3 regions of the Bacillus sp. NPDC094064 genome follow, and region 1 is predicted to be linked to each of the others. Evidence: riboswitches for the same ligand, from Rfam matches in the RefSeq annotation. Region 1 holds a riboswitch; each other region holds the start of a gene.
What was found. A riboswitch is a leader RNA that binds a small molecule or an ion and turns the genes downstream of it on or off. The one in region 1 is predicted to bind S-adenosylmethionine.

Region 1 (4,706 bases):
TACCGTTCGGATAATACGTCTGTCCGCCTTGGCTATGTTGCATACCCGCAATGGAAATCTTCTCTCCTGAAACCTTTGCATCTTGCACTAATTTTATTAACGAATGTTCATCCGTAGCACTTTCAACACGTTTTATTTTTGTCGGAAGCAATTTACCTACATCACTCATAATAGGATGATCGAGTTGTTTTTTATACGTCTGTATAGACGCTGTTAACAACACCGTATACGCTATAATGACAACTACTATCTTTCTTTTTTTCAAATGGCACTCTCCTCTTCTAACATTCTTCCTCTTCATATTGTACCTATTTTCCTAAGAAGAAAGTATTAACAAAAAAGAGAGAGCCCACTTATTTCAGGTCCCTCCCTCATCAAGACTATCACTTTGCTGCTGGCAATTGTATTGGCTCAAACTTTATTCCTCTCATAACAACATGTTTCAAGAAATACTTAAATATGATGTAAAGAAAACAACTAATTTCAGGAGGTCATTATGAAAGCTATTATTTGCACAAAGTATGGACCACCTAATGTTCTCCAGCTTCAAAATATAGAAAAGCCTAAACCTAAAAAGAATGAAGTATTAGTTAAAATTCACGCAACAAGTGTAACGACTGGAGATTGTAGAATACGTGGCTTTAATAGCCCCCTCTTATTTTGGGTTCCTATGCGGATTATATTGGGTTTCAGAAAACCTAGAAAACCTATACTCGGCGTAGAATTATCCGGGGAAATCGAAGAAGTAGGAACGGATGTAACTCTATTTAAAAAAGGAGACCAAGTTTTTGCATTAACAGAGCTTAATGTTGGTGGTTATGCAGAATATACATGTGTACATGAAAGTGGATTAGTAGCATTAAAACCTACCAATGTGACGTATGAAGAAGCCGCAGTTATTCCCTTTGGCGGAACTTCGGCATTACACTTCCTAAGAAAGGCCCGTATAAAAAGAGGGCAAAAAGTGCTCATATACGGCGCATCTGGATCCGTAGGAACAGCTGCCGTACAACTTGCTAAATATTTCGGCGCAACCGTTACGGCTGTTTGTAGCAATTCAAATTTTGAACTAGTGCAATCTTTAGGGGCTGATAAAGTAATCGATTATACGAAAGAAGATTTTACGAAGCAGGGTGAATACTATGATATTATATTTGATGCTGTTGGAAAACATAAAAGATCCCTTGGAAAAAAAGCATTAACGCCTACTGGTGTATATGTATCTGTTAATGGCATGATGGCAAAGGTAAGTAAAGAAGATATGTTTCTACTAAAAAAACTAACTGAAACAGAAAATTTAAAGCCTGTTATTGATAGAACTTATCCGTTAGAAGACATTTCAGAGGCCCATATGTACGTAGAAACAGGGCGCAAAAAAGGAAACGTTTCGATTACCTTAAAATAAAATATATTCTGAAAATATTGTTGACAATTCTTTTTGTAAGATTTACTATTAGTACCATATTAAAAAACTACATACACATACTCTTATCAAGAGTGGCGGAGGGACTGGCCCGATGATGCCCGGCAACCGAGCTTATAACGTATAAGCTAAGGTGCTAATTCCTGCAAAACGAGTTTTCGTTTTGGAAGATAAGAGAGGAACCTATTTTGTCTATTCGGCACCTCTCTTATTTTGAGAGGTGCTTTTTATTTTGGAATGTATATTAAGGGGGAATTATAGATGAAGAAAGTATTACTAAGCATTGTAAGCGGAGCAGTACTATTATTAGGCGCATGTAGCGCCAGCTCAGATAAAGAAGTTAAGGCATTAGATGAGAAAAAGATTACTGTCGGTGTAACAGGCGGACCACATGAACAAATTTTTGAAAAGGTAAAAGAAGTTGCAGCAAAAGATGGTCTCGAAATTGATGTAAAAGTATTTAATGATTATGTAGCACCGAACGTATCTTTAGATGAAAAAAGCCTTGATGTAAATAGCTATCAAACGAAATCGTATTTAGATGTATTTAAAGCCGAACGCAACATGAAATTAACGGAAGTATTTTCAACAGTAACATTCCCTATGGGTGTATATTCTAAAAGCTTAAAAGATATAAAGGAATTAAAAGAGGGCGACGCAATTGCTGTACCAAACGATCCGACGAATGAACTTCGAGCTTTGAAACTGTTCGAAAAAGCAGGGGTTTTAAAGGTTGATCCAAAGGCTACAGAAAAGGCAACTGCGAAAGATGTAATTGAAAATCCAAAAAAATTAAAAATTGTTGAATTAGAGGCATCTCAATTACCAACACAACTAAGCGAAGTGAAAGCAGCTGCAATCAATACAAACTTTGCATTAGGTGCAAAATTAAGTCCAGCGAAAGACTCTATTTTCCGCGAGGGGAAAGATTCACCGTATGTGAACTGGGTCGTTGTTCGTACTGAAAATAAAGATGATGCTGTCGTAAACAAATTAAAGAAAGCTTATCAATCTAAAGAAGTAAAAGAATTTATCGAGAAAAAATTTGATGGTTCTGTTTTACCGTCTTGGTAGGAGCTGACTATAATGATCGAATTAAAAAATATTTCCAAAGTATTTTCAACAAAAAAAGGGAATGTCGAAGCTCTTAAATCAACTTCTCTTAAAGTGGCAAAAGGCGAAGTATTTGGAATCATCGGCTATAGCGGCGCTGGTAAAAGTACATTAATTCGCTGTGTAAATTTATTAGAAAAGCCAACGACAGGACATATCATTGTTAACAATCAAGACTTAACAACTTTATCGACAAAAGAACTAGCAAAAGCGAGACAAAAAATCGGGATGATTTTTCAAGGATTCAATTTACTTAAAACTGTTACCGTTTATGAAAATATCGCATTACCGTTACGCCTTGCTGGTATTCCAAAAGCGGAAATTGAAAAAAGAGTAGAAAAGTATTTACGCATTGTCGATCTTTTTAATCGAAAAGATGCATATCCAAGTGAGCTTTCTGGCGGTCAAAAACAGCGTGTTGCGATTGCTCGTGCACTCTCACATGAACCTGAAGTTTTATTAAGTGATGAAGCAACGAGCGCATTAGATCCAGAAACAACCGATTCTATCCTTGATTTGCTATTAAAGATTAACGAAGAAATTGGAATTACGATTTTACTCATTACACATGAAATGAATGTCATCCAGCGTATATGTGATCGCGTTGCCGTTATGGAACACGGATCTGTAGTCGAAAGCGGGACTGTGAAAGATATTTTCACAAACCCACAACATGTAACGACGAAGAAATTTGTAAACAGCGCATTTGCAGCAAAAATTCCAGAAGAAGTACAAAAAGAACTACAAACTACTGGTGAGATTGTAACTCTTTCTTTTATAGGAAATGCTTCAGGAGAGCCAGCATTAGCTGTCGCTACAAAACGTTTCCAAGTATATCCGAATATTTTGTCCGGTAATATTACACAGTTAAAACATGAGGCATATGGGAGACTTGTCGTTCATATGCAAGGGGAAGAAAACGAAGTACACCGTGCTTTATCATTTTTACAAGAGCAAGGGATCATCGTAGAAGGAGGTAGAACAGACTATGGGAAACAAGTCCTTTTTGGATGAATGGGGTAACGTAATATGGGAAGCAACCATTCAAACATTTCAAATGACATCTATTTCATTACTTATCTCTATTCTTATTGCACTGCCACTTGGTGTCACACTTGTTTTAACGAGACCTGGTGGACAGCATGAAAATAAAATCATCTATCCTATTCTTAATACAGTTATTAATGTCATTCGCTCTCTTCCATTTATCATTCTATTATTCTTTATTTTACCTTTCACAAAGTTTCTAATGGGAACATCCATTGGCGTAAAAGGTGTTATCGTACCGCTTGTCGTCTTCACAGCTCCTTATATTGCACGTTTAATGGAGACAGCTTTACTAGAAGTAGATCGCGGCGTCATTGAAGCTTATCAGGCGATGGGGGTTTCTACTATAAAAATCATTTGGCACGTTATGGTGAAAGAAGCCCGTCCATCTCTTGTACTTGGATTAACAATTGCAACAATCGGCTTAATTGGCGCGACAGCAATGGCTGGACTTGTAGGTGCTGGCGGGCTAGGGGACTTAGCATATCGCTTCGGACATTTACGCTACGAACCTGAAGTAATGTATGCAACCGTCTTTATTCTGATTATCCTCGTTCAAGGATTACAGTCTTTAGGGAATGGTGTTGCACGAAGATTGAAAAAAGATTAAAAAAAGAAGGTATCTCACCAGGGGGAGATACCTTCTTTTTATCTTTTAAATCCACCTTCTGAATGAATAACTTGTCCAGTAATCCACTCTGCTTCTTCGCTTACTAAAAACTTAATAAGCCTTGCTGCATCCTTTGGCTCACCAATTCTACCGAAAGGAAACATTGGTTTTAAACCTTGCTTTATCTCTTCAGTCATCCAGCCTGTATCGGTCGGACCTGGATTAATTGCATTCACTGTTATTCCTAAATAAGCTACCTCAGCTGACAACGAACTAGTAAGAGCGTCAATAGCTCCTTTCGTTGTTGCATACGCCAATTCTCCAACCATAGGACCTTGAAATTGCCCCGAAGTCATATTAACAATTCTACCACCAGATTTTTTATCAAATCCTCGGGCAAATTGACTACTGAGCAATGTGGTCGCACGAATATTTACCATGTAATGCTTATCGAGCTCTTCAGCAGTCAAATTAGAGAAGTCATTATTTGTAGAATACGCTGCATTATTAATT
Region 2 (4,706 bases), on a different contig from region 1:
TTCGGATTTTCAGCAATGCCACTTGGATCTCCAAATAAGCCAAAGCCTTTCTTAAGCTTTAATAAACCTGCTGCATCAAGAAGTTTTAATGCACGTGCTTGGTTCGTTGGATCGTTCGGAATAGCGATTTCTGAACCATCTGGGATTTCATTTGCTTTCTTATATTTTTCAGAGTATAAGCCCATTGGTGCAATTTGTGTTGTACCAACAGCTGTAATATCTAATTTATGCTCTTTTTTAAATTGCTCTAAGAAAGCAACATGTTGGAAGGCATTTAGTTCAATGTCTCCATCAGCTAACGCTTTATTTGGCGTTGTGTAATCAGAGAACTCAATCAATTTAACTTTAATCCCTTCTTTTTCAGCTTTTCCCTTTACAATTTCCCAAGCGTTTCCATCAGTTCCAGTTACACCGACGCGAACTACTTTCTCTTTCGCTCCTGCATCTGAGCAGCCGCTTAATGCTGAAATTCCTACAATCGCTGATAATGCAAATGCTAAAATTTTCTTCATTTTATTTTCCCCTCTTCCTTTTTATGATCTGCGTAAAAAGACTTTCGCAAAGTAGTTTCCTAAGTTTTGAGCTATCTGTACGAGAAAAATAAGTAAAACGACCGTTACGAACATAACTGATGTATCAAAGCGTTGATAACCATATGTCATCGCTAAGTCACCAAGACCGCCACCACCAACAAGCCCAGCAACTGCAGAAAATTCAATTAGACCAACTGTCATAAACGTGACACCTAAAATTAATGGCGCTAACGCTTCTGGCACAAGAATTCCAAAGACAATTCTAATTGGTGAAGCACCCATTGCTTGCGCTGCTTCAATTACCCCTTTCGGAACAGAAACAAGATTTGTTTCAACCATTCTAGCAATACCAATTGATGCAACTAACGTCATTGGGAAGATCGCTGCCGCTGTTCCAATTGTCGTTCCGATTACGCTTCTTGTTATCGGACTTAAAGCTACTAAAAAGATAATAAATGGAATCGGACGAATTGTATTAATAATGACATTAAGAATGGAAAAGACCCATTTATTCTCTAAAAAGTTTCCTTTACGTGTTACATATAAAAGTAAACCAAGCGGTATACCAAGAATTGTGGCAAATATTAGGGTTACAATTACCATTAAGAGGGTATCCCCCGTCGCATCTAATATACGAGGCCAAAATATACTCCAATCAACTCGCATGAGCTTCTACCTCCTTCAGCTGCACTTGCAGTCTTAGATGTTGTAATGCTTTTTGGATTTCCTTTTGCTCACCTTGCAATTCTACAAGAAGATTTCCAAATAACACATTTTGAAGTTCAATAATATTTCCGTACAGTACGTTTACATCGACGTTATAGTTTTTCGCGATATATGATAGTACCGGCTGTCCTGTCTCCTCACCAGTAAACGTTAAGCGATAAATCTGTCCACCATTTTGAATTTTCGCTAGAACACTGTCTGGTAAGTGATCATTAATAATTGAACGTACGAAATTTTGAGTCGTTTTTGTTTTTGGTTGTGTGAAAACGTCAAACAGTTTTCCTTCTTCAATAACTTTCCCCTTCTCCATTACAGCTACACGGTGACAAATTTCTTTCACAACGTGCATTTCATGTGTAATAAGAAGAATTGTTACATTGTATTCCCGATTTACTTTCTTTAATAAGTTTAAGATTTCTGTCGTTGTTTCTGGATCTAAAGCTGATGTCGCCTCATCACATATAAGGATATCTGGTGATGTCGCCAGCGCTCTTGCAATCCCAACACGTTGCTTTTGTCCGCCTGATAGCTGCTCTGGATAATAGTTTGCTTTATCTTCTAACCCTACAAACTTCAGCAGATCATTTACTTTTTCCTTTATCTCATTCTTTGGTACTTTCGCTAACTTTAATGGGTAAGCAATATTTCCAAACACTGTTCTTGAATTAAATAAATTAAAGCTTTGAAAAATCATCCCGATTCTTTGTCTTAATTTACGTAATTCCTTCGTAGATAATAATGTAATATCTTTATCATCTATTGAGATCGTTCCCGCAGTTGGTCTTTCTAACATGTTTACTAGACGTAATAACGTACTCTTTCCAGCTCCACTAAAACCAATAATGCCAAAAATTTCGCCTTTCTCAACTAATAATGTTACATCTTCCACCGCATGAACAGATTGCCCACCTGATTCATACACTTTACTTACATTGTTAAAAGAAATCATTTTCTTCCCTCCTATATGCTGTAAAAACTTGAAGTAGAGCTTTCGAGGTAAAATAAAAAGTGCTCTCCTTCTTATCAACCATAAAGATAAGAAGGAGAGCACTTATATGTACTCGGTCGCATCTTCTCATCTTCCAAACCTATAAAGGTTTGCTGGATTTAGCACGGTATTAAAAAACCCGTTGCTGAGGTATCGTAGGGCCAGTCCCTCCACCTCTCTGGATAAGAATGTATCGATTTAATTGTCGTTTAATTAATTCTTATTATAGAACTCAGAATAGTAAGAGTCAATATATTTTTTAGAAAAATATTAATTATCCCTTTATTATAATTTTTGAATGAAAAATCTTAATAACATAGTACTTTTTAAAGTTATGTAAAATTTTTCTCCCTCATATTTTAAAAAAGGAGAATCTTCTCTATAAATTGAATAACATTATTTGAATATGAAACTTGGAGGAAGATAAATATATGAAAACAGCTCTTTTACTCGTTGACATTCAAAATGATTATTTTCCAAATGGAAAGATGGAATTGCGTAATCCAGTAGAAGCAAGTGAATATGCTAGCCAACTGCTCCAGCACTTTAGAATGAAAAACAAACCTATTTTTCATATCCAACATGTAGCTATAAAAGATGACGCTACTTTTTTCCTGCCAAATACAGAAGGTGTATATATTCACGAAAATGTTCGTCCGCTTAGAGAGGAAGTGGTTATACTCAAGCATTACCCAAATAGCTTTCGAGAAACTGATCTTCTAGAGCAATTACGACGTTTAGACATTGAGCACGTCGTAATATGTGGGATGATGACCCATATGTGTATCGATGCCACCGTAAGGGCTGCTTTTGATTTTGGCTTTCATTGCACCGTAATACATGATGCTTGTGCTACAAAAGACCTTTCTTTTAAAAATGCTACTATACCAGCCGTTTATATTCACAATACAATTTTGGCTAGTTTAAATAGAGTATATGCAAATGTAATGAGTACAGAAGAATTTTTAGCTATAAAAAAACACTCCATTCAGTGAGCAAAACCGAAAAGAGTGTTTCTTGTCGAACCATAGATTTTCTTTCAAATTGTATTATACAGGAAATTTCTAAAATGAATACTAAAAAATGTGACTAATGACTCAATTTTTCTCCTCACTTTATTTCTATTTACATGTTTATCCCGCTATTAATAGGGTTTAGCTCGCATTACTCAAAAAATAGTAATATATGGAATTATAATTCAAAAAGGAGATCTTCACATTTTGTGAAGATCTCCTCTACTATTTCTTATAAAGTTTCAGAAGTAGTTTTTGCTTGCATGTGAAGTGCTAAGTAGTCAGGGCCACCAGCTTTAGAGTCTGTACCAGACATATTAAAGCCACCGAATGGTTGGTAACCTACGATTGCACCAGTACATCCACGGTTGAAGTATAAGTTACCAACATGGAAGTCTTCACGTGCTTTTTCAATATGGTCACGGTTGTTAGTAACAACAGCACCTGTTAAACCGTATTCTGTATTGTTTGCAATTGCAAGTGCATGATCAAAGTCTTTTGCTTTACAGAATGCTACTACTGGTCCGAAGATTTCTTCTTTCATTAAACGAGCATCTTCTGCAACGTCAGCAACGATTGTCGGTTGAATGAACCAACCTTTAGAATCGTCTCCTTCGCCACCTGCTAAGATTCTACCTTCTTCTTTACCAATTGCAACATAGCTCATTACTTTATCGAATGCAGCTTGGTCATTAACAGGACCCATGTTTGTACCTAATACAGCTGGGTTATCAACTGTTAATTCTTTTGTTAATTCAACTGCACGATTTAATACGTGATCGTATACATCTTCGTGGATTACTGCACGAGAACATGCAGAACATTTTTGTCCTGAGAATCCGAATGCTGATGCAACGATAGATTTAGCAGCTAATTCAAGATCAGCTTCTTTATCAACAACGATTGTATCTTTACCGCCCATTTCAGCGATAACACGTTTTAACCAGATTTGTCCTGGGTTTACTTTCGCTGCACGCTCATAAATACGGATACCTACATCACGAGATCCAGTGAAGCTAATGAAGCGTGTACGAGGGTGATCTACTAAGTAGTCACCAACTTCAGAACCGTTACCTGGAACGAAGTTTACTACGCCAGCTGGTAAACCAGCTTCTTCTAATACTTCCATGAATTTCGCTGCTACTACAGGAGTTGTACTAGCTGGTTTTAGTAATACTGTGTTCCCAGAAACTAAAGCAGCTGTTGTCATACCTGCCATAATTGCAAATGGGAAGTTCCAAGGAGAAATGATAACACCTACTCCTAATGGAATGTAAGAGAAACGATTATATTCAATTGGACGGCTTTCTACTGGAATACCGTCTTTTAATTTCAACATTTGACGAGCATAATATTCCATAAAATCGATTGCTTCTGCTGTATCAGCATCTGCCTCATTCCATGGTTTACCTGCTTCTTTTACAAGAATAGCAGAAAATTCATGTT
Region 3 (4,706 bases), on a different contig from region 1:
TAAGTGCCTCCATACACGTCTTCTGAAATGAGTACGTGATCGCCTTGCGAAAGAAGGAGAAATGCAGTAGAAATTGCTGCAATGCCGGATGCAAAAGCGAATCCCTTTGTTCCCCCCTCTAATAAAGCAATAATATCTTCAAGGGCTTCACGAGTTGGATTTCCAGACCGGCTATAGTCATATTTGCCGAATGTATCTACATCAAATTGGTGAAAAGTTGATGTATTATAGATGGGAACGTTAACAGCTCCTGTTTGCGAGTCATGTTTATATTGGTTGTGCAGTAAGAGTGTATCTATGGAATAACTCATATTCTTACACCTTCTTTTACAAGTTTAATGGCTTGCTGTAAGTCTTGAATTAAATCGTTACTATTTTCAATGCCAACGGAAAATCGCAGAAGACGATTACATACACCGTTTGCTGTTCTGATTTCTTCAGGAATATCAGCGTGTGTTTGTGTTGCTGGATACGTCATTAAACTTTCAACACCACCAAGACTTTCAGCAAACGTAATTAAGGATAAAGATTGTAAGAAGGGATTAATCCATGTTTCATCTTTAAGACGAAATGAGATCATGCCGCCTCTTCCAGGATAAAATACATCTGTCACCCCGTCTTCATCATTTAAATAAGCGACAACTGCTTTTGCATTTTCTTCATGTTGTCTCATGCGAAGCGCTAACGTTTTCATACCACGAATTAATAACCATGAGTCAAATGGGCTTAAGACCGCACCTGATGCATTGTGATAATGAGCGAGTTCCTCACAAAGTTTCTTTCCTTTTGCAACGACAAGGCCACTTAGTACATCGTTATGCCCACCTAAATATTTCGTTGCACTATGAAGTACGATGTCAGCGCCTTCTGTTAATGGTTGTTGTATATAAGGAGTATAGAATGTGTTGTCTACAATAAGAAGTAGACCGTGTCTTTTCGCTACAGTTGCGACAGCAGCGATATCGGTAACTTGCATTAATGGATTAGTCGGAGTTTCTATGAAAATAGCCTTCGTTTTAGGTGTGAGTGCTTGCTCGATTTGTTTAATAGATTGTGTATTTACGTATCTACATCGAACATTCCATTTTTTTTCATGTTCAGAAAATAATCGATATGTTCCACCGTATAAATCTTCAGAGACAATAAGTTCGTCTCCAGAGCGGAATAAAGAAAGAACGAGGAGAACAGCGGCCATCCCTGAACTACAGGCATAACCTTGTTCGCCATATTCTAAGTCTGCGATTGCCTGTTCTAAAAGACCACGAGTTGGGTTACCAGTTCGTGAATAGTCAAAACCAGTAGATTTACCAATCCCTTCGTGACGGTAAGCAGTTGAGAAATAAACGGGTGGATTAACAGTTCCTGTTGTAGTTTCGCTACGATTTCCGATTTGTGCTAGTTTTGTTTCAATAGTTGACATGTGAAAATTCCTCCTTTTTAAATTAACAATTAAGTGAATATAAATAAAAAAAGCCTTCTAAGAAGAAGGCTTTCGGTTTGAATAGAGTCTTCTTCTCATCTGTCAAATCTTTCACAATTTGCTGGAATTAGCACCTTATTAACAAGTGTTAATGGTTGCTGAGGCGTCATAGGGCCAGTCCCTCTACCTCTCTAGATAAGAATGTTTGTATGAAATTTTATTATGGATTTAACTTTACAACAAAAGATAATTGAATTGCAACTTTATTTTAAATAATTTTTATTTTTACGCAAGTATCATTGACTTTTGTATTTGTGCATGCTAAATTTATTAAAAAATTAACAAACATTGTTAAAAGGGGAACGTATTTCCTTTTAGCTACATAAATAAAATATATAGACAAACTCTTATTGAGAGCGGTGGAGGGAAAGGCCCTGTGAAACCCGGCAACCTTCAAACGAAATGTTTGAAACGGTGCTAATACCTGCAAAACGAATGTTTTGCATAATAAGAGGCGGAACAATTATGTCCCCCTCTTCACGGTGAAGAGGGGGTTTTTATATTGATAGAAATGAGGGAGATTCGTGAAATTACTAGATTTATTATCAAAAGGAATTGTAATAGGTGATGGTGCGGTTGGAACGTTATTGCATTCGCACGGTTTGCAAAGTAGTTTTGAAGAATTAAATGTATCTGATCCAGATTTAATTATATCGATTCATAAACAATATGTAGCTGCTGGAGCTGATGTAATTCAAACAAATACGTACGGAGCAAATGAAGCGAAATTACGTATGTATGGTTTAGAAAATCAAGTTACTGAAATTAATAGAGCGGCAGTAAAACTGGCGAAAGCATCTGTAACAGAAAGAAATGCAATTTTAGGAACAATTGGTGGTATGAAACATATCGGAGCTGTTACGACAACTGATATGGAGCGAGAATTTATGTTACTGGAACAGGCAAGTGCATTACTAGAAGAACAGGTTGATGGATTACTATTAGAGACTTTCTATGATGAGTTTGAATTACTTCATGCTGTTCAGGTGTTACGAAAACAAACGAATATTCCCATTGTAGCTCAATTAGCGTTACATGAGGCGGGTACGACTCAAAATGGAAATGATGTAAATGAAATATTAAAACAGCTTTTAGATTATGGGGCAAATGTCGTTGGATTGAATTGCCAACTAGGACCACTACATATGACAGAAGCCATGAAAATGATATCGATCCCTCAAAATGGCTACTTGTCAGCGTATCCGAATGCAGGACTCCCGAATTATGTGGAGGGGCGTTACGTATATGAGGGAAGCCCAGCTTATTTTGAAGCAATGGCACCGAAATTTATTGAGCAAGGTGTTCGGTTATTAGGTGGTTGTTGTGGTACGACTCCAGAACATATTGAATGTATGAAGCGTGCAACTCTAAATGTTACACCTGTAATAGAAAAGGACACGATTCAAAGACCAAAAGTAGTTCATACACACGAGAAGCGTTCGAAAGCCCACGTTACTTTAGCCGAGAAGGCAAAGAAACAAACGACAGTTGTAGTGGAATTAGATCCACCGAAAACGCTAGACACACAGCGATTTTTTGAAGGGGCAAGAGCACTGAAAAGAGCTGGAGCGGACGCTATTACTCTAGCAGATAATTCATTAGCATCACCTCGCGTTTCGAATATGGCGATGGGGGCATTATTAACGAAGCATGATATTCCAGTATTGACGCATTTAACGTGTAGAGACCATAACGTCATTGGACTACAATCTCACTTACTAGGTTTATCGGCGTTAGGTATGGAAGAAGTGTTAGCTTTAACTGGTGATCCAGCACGCGTTGGTGATTTTCCAGGTGCCACTTCTGTATATGATTTGTCCTCTATTGAGCTCATTAAAATGATTAAAGAAATGAACGATGGACGTTCTATTTTAGGGAAATCAATTGGTCCAGCAACAAGGTTCTCGGTCGGAGGAGCGTTTAATCCGCATGTTCGGCATTTAAAAGCGGCAGTAAAACGAATGGAACGAAAAATAGATGCTGGAGCAGAATACTTTTTAACGCAGCCGATTTATGATGTTGCTTTAATTAAAGAAGTATATGAAGCGACAAAGCATTTGGAACAACCTATTTTTATTGGGATTATGCCGTTAATAAGTAAACGGAATGCAGACTTTCTTCATTTTGAGGTGCCAGGTATTAATCTACCTGAAGCAATAAGGGAGAGAATGGATGGACATGAAACGAAAGAGGCAGCAATTGAGGAAGGGATTCACATTTCGCAAGAATTGATCGATGCGGCGATGAAATATTTTAATGGTATTTATCTTATTACACCATTTCTAAAATATGAAATTACAGAACATCTCGTTAAATATGTGAGAGAAAAGCAAGAAGTGAAAGAAGGTATTAATTGATGAAGTGTATAGAAGAAAAATTAAAAAATAACATCTTAATATTAGATGGTGCAATGGGGACAATGATCCAACAAGAGGACTTAACTGCGGAAGATTTCGGGGGAGAAGAGTACGAGGGTTGTAATGAATATTTAGTAGAAACAAGACCAGATGTCATTTTAAAAATTCATAAAGCTTATATTGAAGCTGGAGCAGATATTATTGAAACAAATACATTTGGTGCTACGAATATCGTATTGAGTGATTATGATTTGTCTCATTTAGATGAAAAACTAAATGAAAAAGCGACACTCTTGGCGAAGCAAGCTGTTACAGAAAGCGGAAAGGAAGTATATGTTGCAGGTGCGATGGGACCGACAACAAAAGCAATTAGTGTTACAGGAGGAGTTACGTTTGAAGAACTAACTGAAGCTTATACAAGGCAGGCGAGAGGATTATTAAGAGGCGGAGTTGATGTGTTACTCGTTGAGACAAGTCAAGATATGCGTAACGTGAAGGCAGCTTATATTGGAATTCAAGCCGCTTTTGAAGAACTGAAAAAAACAGTTCCTATTATGATTTCAGGAACGATTGAGCCGATGGGAACGACTTTGGCAGGGCAAACAATCGAAGCTTTTTATTTATCGGTAGAGCATATGAAGCCGTTATCGGTTGGGTTAAACTGTGCGACTGGTCCGGAGTTTATGAGGGAACATATTCGTTCACTATCTGATTTATCGGAGTGTTACATTTCTTGTTATCCAAATGCAGGTCTTCCTGATGAAGATGGGCATTATCATGAATCTCCTTCTTCTCTCGCTGAAAAAGTGAAGCGCTTTGCTGAAGAAGGATGGGTGAATATTATCGGTGGTTGTTGTGGTACAACGCCA

Region 2: it holds a riboswitch for S-adenosylmethionine, as region 1 does, so the genes downstream of both, ACQKNI_RS21550 (methionine ABC transporter ATP-binding protein) here and ACQKNI_RS24865 (MetQ/NlpA family ABC transporter substrate-binding protein) in region 1, are expected to answer to the same signal.
Region 3: it holds a riboswitch for S-adenosylmethionine, as region 1 does, so the genes downstream of both, ACQKNI_RS19865 (bifunctional homocysteine S-methyltransferase/methylenetetrahydrofolate reductase) here and ACQKNI_RS24865 (MetQ/NlpA family ABC transporter substrate-binding protein) in region 1, are expected to answer to the same signal.

What each region holds. Positions count from the first base shown of each region.
Region 1 is NZ_JBNNUI010000015.1:63,037-67,742, forward strand. Features, by position in the region: gene ACQKNI_RS24855 (FAD-binding oxidoreductase) at 1-265, opposite strand, end outside; gene ACQKNI_RS24860 (NAD(P)-dependent alcohol dehydrogenase) at 497-1,405, shown strand; SAM riboswitch class I at 1,486-1,600, shown strand; gene ACQKNI_RS24865 (MetQ/NlpA family ABC transporter substrate-binding protein) at 1,685-2,497, shown strand; gene ACQKNI_RS24870 (methionine ABC transporter ATP-binding protein) at 2,510-3,550, shown strand; gene ACQKNI_RS24875 (methionine ABC transporter permease) at 3,525-4,193, shown strand; gene ACQKNI_RS24880 (SDR family oxidoreductase) at 4,232-4,706, opposite strand, start outside.
Region 2 is NZ_JBNNUI010000010.1:178,520-183,225, forward strand. Features, by position in the region: gene ACQKNI_RS21540 (MetQ/NlpA family ABC transporter substrate-binding protein) at 1-512, opposite strand, end outside; gene ACQKNI_RS21545 (methionine ABC transporter permease) at 534-1,199, opposite strand; gene ACQKNI_RS21550 (methionine ABC transporter ATP-binding protein) at 1,189-2,208, opposite strand; SAM riboswitch class I at 2,332-2,436, opposite strand; gene ACQKNI_RS21555 (cysteine hydrolase family protein) at 2,679-3,242, shown strand; gene pruA (L-glutamate gamma-semialdehyde dehydrogenase) at 3,493-4,706, opposite strand, start outside.
Region 3 is NZ_JBNNUI010000009.1:90,916-95,621, forward strand. Features, by position in the region: gene metC (cystathionine beta-lyase) at 1-311, opposite strand, end outside; gene metI (cystathionine gamma-synthase/O-acetylhomoserine thiolyase) at 308-1,420, opposite strand; SAM riboswitch class I at 1,513-1,622, opposite strand; SAM riboswitch class I at 1,825-1,934, shown strand; gene ACQKNI_RS19865 (bifunctional homocysteine S-methyltransferase/methylenetetrahydrofolate reductase) at 2,005-3,837, shown strand; gene metH (methionine synthase) at 3,837-4,706, shown strand, end outside.